2 regions of the Pseudomonas sp. GW821-FHT07E12 genome follow, and region 1 is predicted to be linked to the other one. Evidence: riboswitches for the same ligand, from Rfam matches in the RefSeq annotation. Region 1 holds a riboswitch; the other holds the start of a gene.
The links. A riboswitch is a leader RNA that binds a small molecule or an ion and turns the genes downstream of it on or off. The one in region 1 is predicted to bind cobalamin.
Positions count from the first base shown of each region.

Region 2: another riboswitch for cobalamin. It lies ahead of btuB (TonB-dependent vitamin B12 receptor); the one in region 1 lies ahead of AC3WJE_RS06100 (ribonucleoside-diphosphate reductase subunit alpha).

Region 1 covers NZ_JBYSVX010000006.1:104,352-111,645, reverse strand. The annotation lists gene AC3WJE_RS06120 (bifunctional acetate--CoA ligase family protein/GNAT family N-acetyltransferase) at 1-2,667, shown strand, start outside; gene AC3WJE_RS06115 (hypothetical protein) at 2,742-3,110, shown strand; gene AC3WJE_RS06110 (DOPA 4,5-dioxygenase family protein) at 3,159-3,908, opposite strand; gene AC3WJE_RS06105 (hypothetical protein) at 4,099-4,743, shown strand; cobalamin riboswitch at 4,927-5,151, shown strand; gene AC3WJE_RS06100 (ribonucleoside-diphosphate reductase subunit alpha) at 5,474-7,294, shown strand, end outside.
Region 2 covers NZ_JBYSVX010000038.1:17,564-24,857, forward strand. The annotation lists partial or broken gene cobD (threonine-phosphate decarboxylase CobD) at 1-722, opposite strand, end outside; gene AC3WJE_RS17565 (PsiF family protein) at 845-1,150, shown strand; gene cbiB (adenosylcobinamide-phosphate synthase CbiB) at 1,162-2,079, opposite strand; gene cobO (cob(I)yrinic acid a,c-diamide adenosyltransferase) at 2,076-2,687, opposite strand; gene AC3WJE_RS17580 (hypothetical protein) at 2,695-3,270, opposite strand; gene btuB (TonB-dependent vitamin B12 receptor) at 3,398-5,275, opposite strand; cobalamin riboswitch at 5,388-5,612, opposite strand; gene AC3WJE_RS17590 (alpha-E domain-containing protein) at 6,277-7,218, opposite strand; gene AC3WJE_RS17595 (circularly permuted type 2 ATP-grasp protein) at 7,218-7,294, opposite strand, start outside.

The sequences.
Region 1 (7,294 bases):
GTATTCCGTCCCAAGTCCGTGGCGATCGTCGGCGGCAGCCCGCGCGAGCGCTCGGCCGGGCGGGCGGTGGTGCGCAACCTCCGAGCGGCCGGTTTTCCCGGCCAGATCGGCTGGGTCAGCCCACGCTATCCGGTTATCGATGGGGTACGCACGGTGAGCCGGCTCACCGATCTGCCATGGGTACCGGAACTGGTCGTGATCACCGCGCCGGCGCGGATGGTGCCGCGGGTGATCGCGATCGCCGCGCGCCAGGGCGTGGCCGCCGCGATCATCCTCACCGCCGGGCTCGGCGCCGGTCCCGGTTCGCCGGCCGCGCGTGCCGAGGCCGCCGCGCGCGCCAAGGGCCTGCGTATTCTTGGCCCGCATTGCCTGGGCGTGATCGCCCCGCACGCGCGGCTCAATGCCTCGATCGCCGCGCACTGCCCGCAGGCGGGCGACCTGGCGTTGATCTCCGAATCCAGCGCCATTGCCGCCGCGCTGGTCGAGTGGGGCGTGGCGCGTTCGGTCGGGTTCTCCGCGGTGGTCTCGCTCGGCGATGCGGTCGATGTCGATTTCGGCGATCTGCTCGATTACTTCGCCACCGACCACCGCACCCGCGCGATCCTGCTCTACGTCGAACAGATCCGCGACGCGCGCAAGTTCATGTCGGCCGCGCGCGCCGCCGCGCGCGCCAAACCGGTGGTGGTGGTGAAGTCCGGCCGGCAGGCGCGGCCCGATCCGAACGCCGATACCCATTCGCAGACCTTGGCGCGTTCGGACGCGGTCTACGGTGCGGCGTTCGCGCGCGCCGGGCTGCTGCGCGTGGGCGCACTCGACGAACTGTTCGCCGCCGCCGAGACGCTCGGCCGGATCGGCACCTTTCCCGGACGCCGGCTGGCGGTGCTCAGCAACGGCGGTGGCGTCGGCCGGCTCGCGGTCGATCAGCTGACCCTGCGCGGCGGCACGCTCGCCACGCTGGCACCGCAGACGGTCGAACGCTTGGATCGCGCGCTGCCGCAGGGCTGGTCGCGCGAGAACCCGGTCGACATCGTGGTCGATGCCGACGGCGAACGTTATGCCGCCGCGATCGAAGCGCTGCTGGCCGATCCCGACAATGACGCATTGCTGGTGGTCAACGTGCCGACCGCGTTCACCTCCTCGGCCGACGCCGCCAAGGCGTTGACCCGCTCGCTCGGCCAGCGCGGTCGCCACCCACGCGACAAGCCGGTGTTCGCGGTATGGCTGGGCCAGGACGATGCCGCGATCGCCACGCTCAACGCCGCGCGGGTGCCAACCTATGCGACCGAGTCGGATGCGGTGCGCGGTTTCACCCACATGGTCCGCTACCGCGAGGCGCAGGCGGCGCTGATGGAAACCCCACCCAGCCTGCCGGAGGATTTCGTGGTCGATGCCGTCGCCGCGCGCGCACTGGTCGAGCAGGCATTGGCGGCCGGGCAGCGCTGGCTGGATCCGCTGGCGACTTATCGCCTGCTGGAGGCCTACGGCATCCCGTGCGTGCCGCTGCAGGTGGCCGCCACCGCCAACGAGGCCGCGCTGCTGGCCGATCCGGTGCTGGCGGCCGGCGGTCTGGTGACGGTCAAGATCGTCTCGCCCGACATCGACTTCAAGTCCGACGTCGACGGCGTGCGCCTGAACCTGCCGAGCGTGGCGGCAGTACGCCTGGCCGCCGAAGGCATCCTCGAACGCGCACGCAAGGCCCGCCCCGACGCGCGCATCGACGGCGTGCTGGTGCAGGCGACGGTGTTGCGGCCGAAGGCACGCGAGCTGATCGCCGGTATCGCCGACGATCCGACCTTCGGCCCGGTGATCGTGTTCGGCCGCGGCGGCACCGCGGTGGAAGTCATCAACGACCGCGAACTGGCGCTGCCGCCGCTGGACCTGCGCCTGGCCCACGAACTGATCGGCCGCACCCGCGTCTCGCGCATCCTCAAGGGCTACCGCGACGTGCCGGCGGCCGACGAGCGTGCGGTCGCGCTGGTGCTGGTCAAGCTCGCGCAACTGGCCGCCGACATTCCCGAGATCCGCGCGCTGGACATCAACCCGTTGCTGGCCGACCGCGATGGCGTGCTGGCATTGGACGCGCGCGTGGCGGTGGCGCGCTCGCGGATGTTGCACAAGGGCCGCGGCCATCCGCGCTTTGCGATCTTTCCGTATCCGAAGGAATGGGAACGCACGTTCGCACTCGGCGATGGCTCCAAGGCGCTGGTGCGCCCGGTACGGCCCGAGGACGACGCGCTGTTCCGCGCGTTCTTCGCCCGTGTCAGCGACGAGGATCTGCGGCTGCGCTTCTTCCAGTCGGTCAAGCATTTCAGCCACGAGTTCATCGCGCGCCTGACCCAGCTCGACTACGCTCGCTCGATCGCGCTGGTGGCGATCGATCCCAGAAGCGGCGACATGCTCGGCGCAGTACGCCTGCACGCCGACGCCGATTACGAGCGCGGCGAGTACGGCATCCTGATCCGCTCGGACCTCAAGGGCCACGGCATCGGCTGGCAGCTGATGCGGATCATGATCGAGTACGCCCGCTGGCTCGGCCTGAAGGCGGTGGAAGGCCAGGTGCTACGCGAGAACCGCACGATGCTGGCGATGTGCGAGAGCCTGGGCTTCGAGCTCAAACCGGATCCGGAGGACGCCTCGCTGATGAACGTGCTGCTGCCGGTGAATTAGGGGTGATAGGCACGTTCTGAGAGCCATGCAGAGGTGCGCTAGCAGTGCCTGAGAAGAACAGAGGAGTGCGGCAAATGAAGGTTGTGCTGTTGCCCCTTTTCCTGGGGACATGGTTGGCTGCCGGATGCACTACTTTCGGCGGCGACATGATCGTTCGGGTATCCGGATCGGTGCCTGTGTCGAAATTGGCAGAGAAACCCGATCAACAATGCAGGCTCGGCCTGGTCTCTGTAGAGACTGGCGTGCAGTCGTCGATGCGGGATGTCCCTGCTGAGTTTTCTACAGCGATGATGGTGGTTGCAGGCCCGGGACCAACGCCTTACTACTTCGTTGCCAGATGCGGCAGCGAGCGCGAGTTTCGATCGCATGAAGTCATCATCAGTAGCCGTAGTTCGCACAGTAGGAACTTCGATGTGGGAACGCTTGTCGAGAGCGTCCCCTGACTCACACGAGCAATGAGGTCAGTCGGAGAGGGGCGACCTTGGCCATACTCAGGTCTCCAGCGGCACCGTCGGCACCACGTTCGGATTGATCTGCTCCACATCACCGCCGCCGCCGTCCACGAAACGGCGCCACGCGTAGGCATTGACCGGCTGCGAGCGATTCACCCACAGCGCGTAATACAGATGATCCGAGCGCGGGTCACCGGTATTGGGATGCAGCAGGATGGTCAGGCCGAGGCTGTTGAGTTGCAGCCACGGCACCAGGATCGGCAGCAGTTCGTTGGTGAAGCCGAAATAGAACGAGGGCGTGACGTGCGGGCCGCGCGGCTCCAGGTTCCAGTCGCCCAGTTCGACCGGGAAGCGTTCGGCCGCCCAGCGCCGGATCTGCGCGGCCTTCTCGTAGTTGTCGTCGTCGAAATAGATATGCGCGTGGTAACTCTTGACGTCGGTGTAGGCGCGTGGCCTCGTCGGCAGCGTGTTCTCGTCCGGGCGCACGCTGGGTGGACGGGTGGTCGGTTGCGACGCGGTCTGTAGACCCCACGGGCTCTGTCCGGGGCCTTTGATCGGTAGCAGCAGTCCACTCCGATCGGTCGCCAATCCGGCAGGCAATGCGTGTTGCGTGGCAGGCGTCGCGACGGTGGCCAAGGCTGGCGTGGCCACCGTTGCCAAGCCGGCTCCGACCAGTCCGGCGTCGAGCAGCAGCCTGCGCCGGGAGGGCGAAAGCAGATCGGCCCAGTGCCGGTCTTCCTGATCGGCGTCGAGAGGCGGATGTCCGGGGGGATCGGGCAGCTGGGTCATGCGTGGCGGTCTATATGAAGAGGGGGAAGGGAGACAGTCCTCCATTCATCCTCGTTGCCGCGCCCAGACCGTCGCCAATGGCGCACGGGCATGAGCATATGCCCACACTTTCTGTTGCCGCATTTTCGTGGAGCGGCGTTCACCTTGGCGGGAGCAGCATGAGCGGCGCCGAACGACCGAGCCCGCCAGCATGCCGAACCGCCTGATACTGCCTGCCTTCTGTGTTCTTGTCGGGCTGATGTTGGGTGGCTGCGAGCAGACGGCTGCGCCGGTCACCAGCAGCGCCGCCGTCGCGTCGGTACCGCCGCCGCGTCAGCCTGCCGGGCCGACCCCGGTGTTCGCCGACGAGGCGATCGGCCTGCAGCTGATGCCGGTGCCCGACACCGAGCTCAAACACGACTTCGACCGCAAATACCTCGACACCGACGGCTGGAAGGCCTTCGCCCCCGGTGACAGCGAGGGCAAGGCGCTGGCGGCGCTGGTGCTGGACGGCTCCAACGATCTCACCGCCGCCGAGTTGCGGATCGGCAGCAGCGGCAGCATGCGCGAGGTCGAGCGCTGCCTGGAAGCACCGCCGCAAGCGCAGGGCCTGCCCGATCAGGTCGAAATCGGCGGCGTGGCCTTCGCCCACTTCCGGGCCGGCGATGCGGCGATGAGCCATTTCCTGCAGGTCGAGGGCTACCGCAGCGTGCGCAACGGCCGCTGCGTGGCGATGGACCTGATGGTCAGCGGCACCCGCCCGGAGGTCTACGACCCGCCGCGCAAGCCGCCGTTCGGCGCGGGCGCGGCGATGACGCGCTTGCACCAGGCGCTGACCGCGGTGCATTGGGAGTAGCGATCGCGCGGGCACGCCAACGGACTGTGAATTTCCGGTCCGCGCCACGTCATTTCCAACTTGACTGCGCAACCGTTTTGGACGTCCCTCGAAGCGTGTGAAGAAGGCGTCGAGACTTTTTCATTGCCCAGCAAGGCTTTCCGAAATTGCCCATCATTTTGTGTTGACCACCGTCTATGACCCCACTATCTTGGGTCCGTCGGTCGCCCTACCCCCAACCAGGGGTGGAGGCGAAGAGGGAAGCCGGTGACGCCTGTTCGGGCCACTCCGGTACTGCCCCGCAGCGGTGATTGGGAACGACGTCGTCAATGCACTGGGACAGGGTCCTGGGAAGCGACGGCCAAGGTGGTCGGCCCCGTGCCGACCGTACCCATCAGTCCGAAGACCTGCCGACAGCCGCGCGCATGCACCTCGCGCGGTGCCGGCCGTGGCGTCCCCGGAGGGGGATGGCCGGTGAAGCGGGAGCTGCCCGTGGGCCTGTGGCCTGCGCGCGCTGCGGCCCTCGCGACACCGCCGTCGTACTCCGGCGTCATGGCCCGCCTCGCCTGCGAAGAGCGAGGTTGGTGCACCCACAGGAGGACGCATGAGCACGAATGACACCCTTGCCGCCGCGGCGGCTACCCCTTCGCAGTCCGCCCCCGTTACCCCGGCCAGCGTCGTCATCCCCGCCGTTGCCGATACCACCCCCGATCCCGCGGACGTAGTTCCTCCGCCTCCTCAAGCTGCCGTAATGCCCGTTCAGACTCTCGACGAATCCAGCGTCTCCACCTGGATCACCAAGGAAGCCGGCAACCGCCGTATTCCGTTTGACCTCGCGCGCCTGGAGCGCGCGATCGATTCCATCCACGCCGAGTTCCCGCATCTGGATGCGGCCGATTACAAGCGCGTGGTGTTCGGCTTCATCGACCGCAAGGACAGCGTCAACGCCGACGACCTGGTCGACATGCTGATCCGCGAGGCCGAAGCGCGCGTGGACCTGACCGCGCCGGACTGGGAATTCTTCGCCGCGCGTCTGTACCTGCGCCGCCTGTACAAGCGCGCCAGCCGCAACCGCTTCTACGACGCCAGCCAGAAGTACGGCTCGTTCGTCGGCCTGCAGGAAAGCCTGGCCGACCGCAACGTCTATTCCAACGACATCCTGCGCAGCTATTCCAAGGAAGAGCTGCAGGAAGCCGGCCGCATGATCGAGCCGGAGCGCGACAAGCTGTTCGCCTACAACGGCCTGTACCTGCTGGCCACGCGTTACCTGGCCACCGACACCTCGCGCGGCGTGTTCGAGCTGCCGCAGGAGCGTTGGCTGACCATCGCGCTGTACCTGATGCAGAACGAGGGCGGCACCGGCAAGGGTGGGCGCGAGCGCCGCATGCAGCTGGTCGGCGAGGCCTACTGGGCGCTGTCCAACCTGTACATGACCGTGGCCACGCCGACGCTGCAGAACGCCGGCAAGGTCGGCGGCCAGCTGTCGAGCTGCTTCATCGACACCGTCGATGACAGCCTGCAGGGCATCTACGACTCCAACACCGACATCGCCCGCGTCTCCAAGGGTGGCGGCGGCGTCGGCGCGTACATGGGTTACGTGCGTTCGTCCGGTTCGGCGATCCGCGGCGTGGCCAATTCGTCCGGCGGCGTGGTGCCGTGGATCAAGCAGCTCAACAACACCGCCGTGTCGGTGGACCAGCTCGGCCAGCGCAAGGGCGCGGTCGCGGTCTACCTGGACGTCTGGCACCGCGACATCGAAGCGTTCCTGGACCTGCGCCTGAACAACGGCGACCAGCGCCTGCGCGCGCACGACGTGTTCACCTCGGTGTGCATCCCCGACCTGTTCATGGAAGCGGTCGAGCGTCGCGGCGACTGGTACCTGTTCGACCCGCACGAAGTGAAGCGCGTGAAGGGCTGGTACCTGCAGGACTTCTTCGACGAGAAGAAGGGCGACCCGAACGGCAGCTTCCGCAAGCACTACGAGGAAGTGGTCGCCGACGAGCGCATCGGCCGCAAGACGATCAAGGCGATCGACATCTTCAAGCGGCTGATGGTCAGCCAGCTGGAGACCGGCAACCCGTTCATGTTCTACCGCGACGAAGTCAACCGGAAGAACCCGAACAAGCACGCCGGCATGGTGTATTCGTCGAACCTGTGCACCGAGATCCTGCAGAACATGAGCCCCACGCGCATGATGCAGGAGATCATTTCGGGCAATCAGATCGTCACCACCAAGCAGGCCGGCGACTTTGTGGTCTGCAACCTGTCCTCGATCAACCTCGGCCGCGCGGTGCTGCCGCAGGAGGACCAGGGCGACCTGATCACCGACGTGCTCGAGCGCCTGATCCCGATCCAGGTGCGCATGCTCGACAACGTGATCGATCTCAACGATCTGCCGGTGCCGCAGGCCACGATCACCAACCGCAAGTACCGCGCCATCGGCCTGGGTACCTTCGGCTGGCACCACCTGCTGGCGCAGAAGGCGATCCACTGGGGTTCGAAGGACGCCGAGGACTACAGCGACTCGCTGTATGAGCGGATCAACTACCTGACCATCCAGGCCAGCATGGAG
Region 2 (7,294 bases), on a different contig from region 1:
CAGACCCGATCAGCCAACGCCTGCCGCAGCGCCCAACGCGAAGGCCCACTCAACGTCCACGGACCGAGCCGCTCGCGCAGCGCTTCAAGCAACGACGAGGCCGCGCAGACGAAGCCCGCACGCGCACCGGCCATGCCGAAGAACTTTCCGACCGAGCGCAACACCACCAGCCCGTCGCGCTGCGTGTACGCGCAGAGGCTGTACTGCGGTGTCGCATCCATGAAGGCCTCGTCCACCAGCAGCCAACCACCACGTGTGGCCAACTGCGCGTGCAAGGCCAACAACGTCTGTACCTCGAAGCGATCGCCCCCCGGGTTGTTCGGATGGATCAACACCACGACGTCGAATTCCGCCACGCGTGCGAGCAGTTGCTCGGCCGGCAACACCTGCACCTCGTGCCCCGCCCGCCGCCAGGCATGCGCATGCTCGGCATAACCCGGCGCGATCACCCCAACCCGTGACGGCGCCCGCAGCAACGGCAAGGCCTGGATTGCCGCTTGCGAACCGGCCACCGGCAGCAGTGCCGGCGCATCGTAGTAGGCGCACGCAGCGTCCAGCAGACCGTCCTCGTCTTCGGGCAGGCGATGCCACGCAGTCGCCGGCACCGGCGGTATCGGCCAGGGGAACGGGCTGATCCCGGTCGAAAGATCGAGCCAATGCTCGACCGGGATGCCGAAGCGTTGTGCGGCGCGCAACAGCTTGCCGCCGTGCTCCAGCATCATCCCGCCTCCGGCGTGGCGCGCCAGACCGCTGGCTGAGCGACATCGGCATTTTTGTCAATGCCGACATATTCGCCATCGCCGCTCAGGTGCAGCATGTGGGCACATCCCAAGGAACCGCCAGCATGTCCACCCATCGTTTTGCTCCGTTGCTGATCCTCGCCCTGGCTGCCACGCCGCTGCTCGCCAGTGCCGCCCCGAAGACCGCCCAGCAGGAACTGATGGCCAAGTGTTCGGCGCAGAACAAGGGCAAGACCGGTGAGGACTACAAGTCCTCGCAGAAAGCCTGCCTGAGCGGCGGCAAGACCGACAGCAACGCCAAGGTGTCGCCGCAGCAGCGCATGAAGGACTGCAATGCCGAGGCCGCCACCAAGAAGCTCACCGGCGATGCCCGCAAGACCTTCATGAGCGGTTGCCTGAAAACCCACTGACGGCACCGACCTCATCGCATGCTCCCGGCGGCCCACGCCGCCAGCAGCAGCAACCAGCCCCCCACGCCGCCGCGCACCAGCCACAGCGCGCGGCGGATGCTGGACGCATCGGGCCGATCGCCCTCGCCCAGCGCGGGACGTGACTGCCACTGCCCGTGGTACGGCGCCGCGCCGCCCAGCGCGACCCGCAGCGCACCGGCGCCTGCTGCCATCACCGGGCCTGCGTTCGGGCTCTTCCAGATCGGTCCCTGGGCACGCCAACAACGCAGCGCGGTGTGCGTGTGTCCCAGCAATGCATAGGTCAACGCGGTCAATCGCGCCGGAATGAAGTTCAGTACGTCGTCGATACGCGCCGCCGCCCAGCCGAACCGGAGCAGGCGCGGCGTGCGATAGCCCCACATCGCATCGAGCGTATTCGCCAACCGGTACAGCACCGCGCCCGGCGCGCCCAGCAACACACCCCAGAACAACGCGGCAAACACCGCGTCGCTGCCATTTTCCAAGACCGATTCGGTGGCGGCAGCGGCCACCTGGGTGGCATCGAGCGTGGCGGTGTCACGGCTGACGATGCGTCCCACTGCAATGCGCGCGGTCGGCAGATCATCTGCCTCCAGCGCACGTGCCACCGGCAACGCGTGTTCGCCCAGGCTGCGCAGCCCCAGCGCGAAGTACAGCGTCACTGCGACGAAGCCGGCACCGGCCCACGGCGACCAGCGCCACAACATCCACTGCATCGCCGTCGCCAACAGCACCCACGGCAACACCGCCAGACACCACGCCAGCAGGCCGGCGCGACGTCGATCGCGATAGCAATGCGCTTCAAACCAGTTCGCCCAGCGCCCGAACAACACCAACGGGTGCGCACGACGCGGCTCGCCCAGCAGCACGTCCAACGCGACCGCCAGCCACGCGATCGCCATCGTGCTCAGAGCTCGATGCCCTTCTGCGCCATGATCCCGGCCTTGAACGCATGCTTGATCACGCGCATCTCGGTCACGGTATCGGCGGCTTCGACCAACGCATCCGGTGCGCCACGCCCGGTGATGACGACATGCTGGCGCGGCGGACGCGCAGCCAATGCAGCGAGTACGTCATCGAGCGGCACGTACTCCTTGGCCAGCACGATGTTGAGTTCGTCCAGCAATACGAAGTCGTAGCCCGGATCGGCCAGCATCCGCTTGCACAGCGCCCACGCCGCCATCGACACCTCGATGTCACGACTGCGGTCCTGGGTTTCCCAGGTGAAGCCCTCACCCATCACGTGGTAGTCCACCTGCCCGGGGAAGCAACGGAAGAACGCTTCCTCGCCGGTCGAATAACTGCCCTTGATGAACTGCACCACGCCGCAGCGCAGGCCATGCCCGAGCGAGCGCGCCAACATGCCGAACCCGGAGGAACTCTTGCCCTTGCCATTGCCGGTGTTGACCACCAGCACACCCCGGTCGATGGTCGCCCGCGCGATGCGCCGGTCCACCAGTTCCTTCTGCCGCTGCGAACGCTCGCGGTAGTAGGCGTCGTCACGTTCGGGTTTGCTCATCTCACGATCACCTGGCAACGGCTAGACGACGCGCGGCGAAAATCCTCGCCAACACGCCATGCAACACCAATCCCACGGCCAGATAGCAGGCCGTGGTGCGTACGAACAACGGACCCCACTTCCATGCGCGGGCGAGGTACTCGGCCATGTGCGGATCGGTGTAGCGGCCGCCAAGCCAGTAGAAAGCGCCGTTGGATATCAGGAACGACAACGCGGCGGCGGCGACGCCGACCACCCACGCCAACCCCAGCGGACCGAAGCTATTGCCCAGCCGTGGCGCGATTGCGCGACCGGCATACCAGAGCACGCCATAGGCCACCGGCAACAGCGCATAGGCGGCGGTGACGCAGAAATCGCTGACGCCGGCCAGCTCGATCGCGGCCCAGTCCACCGCGAACGCCAATGCCAGCAGCACCGCGAACTGCCAGTGCCGACGCAGATACAGCCCGCCCAGGAAGAACACCGCCATCGACGCATCCGGCAGGTGCAGCCAGTCGCCGACGTGATTGAAGCGGGTGGCCACCATCACCACCATCAGCACGATGAACAGGCCGGTTTCTGCGGGGCGCGACAGGGGTTTCATCGACGAGGCTCTCCTGAAGAAGGAACGGGATTTCCGAGGGCCTGGGAGCTTGTGGGAGGGACTTCAGTCCCGACGCTTTCCGGGCAAACCCCGTCGGGGCTGAAGCCCCTCCCACAACATCGCGCCATCACTCCGCCGGATGGTAGCGCAAGGTCAACTGGTAATTACGACCGGGTTGCGCGTACCAGGCAGCGGTCTCGTACTGGTGATCGAACACGTTGTTCGCGCTCAGTGCCACGCTCCAGTCGCTGCTGACCTCATAGCCCACGCGCAGGTCGAGCAGGCCGTAGCCACCCAGGCGCGTGGTGTTGGCCAGGTCGTCGTAACGCGCGCCGGAGGCGAACACACTGCCGCCCACCGAGAACGCACCGAAGCGGCGATCGGCATCGATCCGGCCGGTCTGGCGCGCGCGCCGTGGCAGCCAGTTGCCGTGATAGGTGTCGCCGTCGGCCTTCGGATCCATCCAGGTCAGACGCGTGCGCAGCGTCCAGCCGGCCAGCGTGGTGTCGTAACCGGCCTCGACACCGCCGATGCGCGCCTTGTCGATGTTGTTGGGCTGTCCGAACGGATGCGTCGCGTCCACCAGCGAGGAGTCGTAGGCGATCAGGTCGTCGACGCGGGTCTGGTAGGTGTTGAGCGTCCAGGTACCCCAGTCGTACTCACCGCGCAGGCCCAGCTCGAGGCTGCGCGAATTTTCCGGCTTCAGGTTCGGATTCCCATAGCCCGGGTAGTACAGCTCGTTGTAGGTCGGCGCCTTGAACGCGGTGCCGTAACTGGCGGTCAGGCGCAGGTGCTCGGCGAAGTTCCAGCCCCACAGCAGGCTGCCGGTGTTCTTGCCACCGAACTGGCTGTTGTCGTCATGACGCACGCTGGCCTGCAGCGACTGCGCACCGAAGCTCTGCTGCCACTGTGCGAACGCGCCACGATTGATGCGCTGATCCTCGTCGTAGGTCTCGCTGCTGGCGATACGGTCGCGCTGCCAGTCCAGGCCCAGCGACAGCAGGCCCGGGCCGGCATCGACGTCAGCCTGCAGCGAGCCGAGCGAGCGGCGGGTATCGAAGGTCGAAACGTAGGTGCCGTCGTAGTAGGCGTCGCTCAGATCCTGGCTGGCGCCGACGCTGGCGGTGAGCTTGAGCGCATCGGTCGGTGCATAGCGCACGCGGCCACCGACCACCTGCTGCACGCCCTTGGCGAGATTGCCGCCGTAGATCGTGCCGTCGTACTCGTTGCGGCTGTCGGCGCGCAGCGCCTGCACGTCGGCATCCCACTCGCGATTGAAGCGCCAGCCGCCCTGCACGCTCAGCGAATCGTTGCGATAACCGTCGCGATCCGGGTCGTAGGCACTGCTGGCGGTGTTGAGATAAGCGTTGATGCCATCGGTCTCGTCGTGCACTGCATTGACCGAGTACCAGCCGCCGTGCTCGCTGAGGTCGCTCTGGCTTTGCCCGGCAAGACCGGCGGTATAGCGGCGCGCGTTGTCGCTGCCGACGCCGACGCTGAAGGTCGGCGTGAACGCCCCCTTCGGACGCCGGGTGAAGATCTGCACCACGCCGCCGATCGCCTCCGAGCCGTACAGGCTGGAGAACGGCCCGCGCACGATTTCCACACGCTCGATCTGCTCGACCGGGATGTCCTGCAGCGCCGCACCACCCGCCGTGGCCGAGCCGATGCGCACGCCATCGACCAGCACCAGCACGTGATCGGACTCGGTGCCGCGCAGGAACAGCGACGTGGTCTTGCCCGGACCGCCATTGTTGGCGATCGACACACCCAGCTCACCGCGCAACAGGTCCGGCAGCGAGGTGACCTGACGACGCTCGATCTCGGCGCGGTCGATCACGGTCACCGGCGCCAGGGTCTGGTCCTGGGTCTGCGCGGTACGGGTGGCGGTGACCACGACCTGGTCGAGGTCGTTGACATCGGCGGCGACGGCCGGGGCGACGATCGAGGACAGCGCCAACGCAAGCACAGCGCGGCGTGGGGAAACAGTGGGGAACAGCGACATCGTGAGGTGGCTCCTGCTACCGCGCCTTCCCGCGCGGACGGTGGGTAAAGCCGGCGAACGGGCAGCAGGACGATGGCGCAGGACACAGCGCGCCAAGGTCACGCCCACCGCGCGCCGGGTCGATCCTGTGGCCGGTCTCCGGGCTCGCGAGCGAAGGCTTGCGCCCTCCGTCCCACGCCTTCCCATGCCCGAAGGCACAGTGGCATTACCTGCGGAACGTGTACTCGCCCACCGTTGCGGGGGCAGCTCCGGAATTGCCAGCCAACACGGCTGACGCACCGGATTCCCGTTTAAACCCTCGATACACCGACGGTCACCTTCAGGGGCGCGCATGGTAGCAGGAAGCCAGCGGGCCTGAATGGCAGCAGGCCGGAGGGCACTCCCCGGACCGGAGGGCAGCCGACTTACCCAGCGCTGATCGCTCCAATATCGGCCGAAGCCGAATCAGCCTCCACAGCAAGGCATCGCTGTTGCTGTTGCTGTTGCTGTGGCCGTTGCCGTTGCCGTTGCCGTTGCTTGTGATTTTGCTGTTGCGTTTCGCCTTTGACTTACCGGGGCCCCTGCCGCAGCGGCGGAGACGACGGGAAAAACCCGAAGGGCGACGCACATGGATGTGCGTCGTTTTCTGCCGCGACAGGAAGTCGCGTCAGAAAATCCCTTCGACTCCGCGAACCCGTAGCGCAGCGGAGGGCGCGTAGGCCGGGGTGTGCTTTCTTTTGGTTACTTTTCTTTGCACAAGCAAAGAACAAGTGACTCGCTCCGAAGGAGCGAAAGCCTTTGCTGTTGCTGTTGCCGTTACTTCAAACCCAAGAAGCAACGTCCATGGATCTTCGATCCCCGGCCATCGGACAGAACCCGATGGCGCTCAGCGCCGCGCGAGCCAGTGGCTCGCCAGCAGCGGCGCCTCACCCCCGCCTTCGCGGGGACGACAGTTGATGGATGGCGTGGAAGACATTGGATCCCCCCCTACAGTCACAACACCGCACACCCAAGCCCCACCACTAAGAACTGAAATAAGCCTCGGCAATAGCCCCGTGCAACTCCCCAAGTCGCACCTGGATCTCATCCATGAACACCGTAGGCTCATTGGCCGCCAACCACACCGGATCCGCATTGCGGATCATCCCCGACACCCGCATCAACGCCCGCTCAGCCTGCGGTCGCGGCGGCATGCTCGGCAGGATGCTCGCCGCCCGGCTCAAACAGAACTGCACACTGCGCGGAAACTCGTTGTTCTGCAGCAGGAAGCGCAACGCCTGCTCATCAGTGACCCGCTGACGCACATGCCGGCGGTACATCTGGTACGCAGCCAGCGCGCGCAGCGCGTTCATCCACTGCATGTTCTGGTAGGCCTCGCGATCGTCCGGCTGGCGCGGCGTGATCAGGCCCGAGGCGGCCGCATCGATGATGCGCGTGGTCATGTCGGCCTGCTCGATCGCCGTGCCCAGGCGCATGAACTGGAAACCGATATCGCGGCTGACGTTGGCGGTCAGCAATCCGGACACCTTCAGGCAGGCATCGGTGATCCGCCCGAGAAACTCCATCCGGTAACGCCGGCCAATGCTGCGCTCGCCTTCCGCACCGATGTGCAGGTGCAGGTCATTGACTGCTTCCCACGCCTCCTGCGGCAGGGTGTCGCGAATGCCGCGCAGGATCTCGCGCGCCTGATCGATCGAGCTGCGCAGCGAGGACGGGTTGCGCTCGTCCAGCAGCAGGAAGCGCACCACGTCGGTATCGGCGACATCATCGCCGGCATTCGGGAACAACTCGTTGAAGATCTCGTCGGCACCGACCGTATCGATCATCGGCCGCCAGGCGAAACGCACCGAGCGTGGCAGGTCCAGCTGCAGCAGACTGCCCACGCTCACCAGCCGCGCGGTGTTCTCGGCCCGGCGCAGGTAACGACTGAACCAGTACAGATTGTTGGCGACGCGGGAGAGCATCAGGCCATGTCCTCGTCCAGATCGACCACCCAGGTGTCCTTGGCGCCACCGCCCTGCGAGGAATTCACCACCAGCG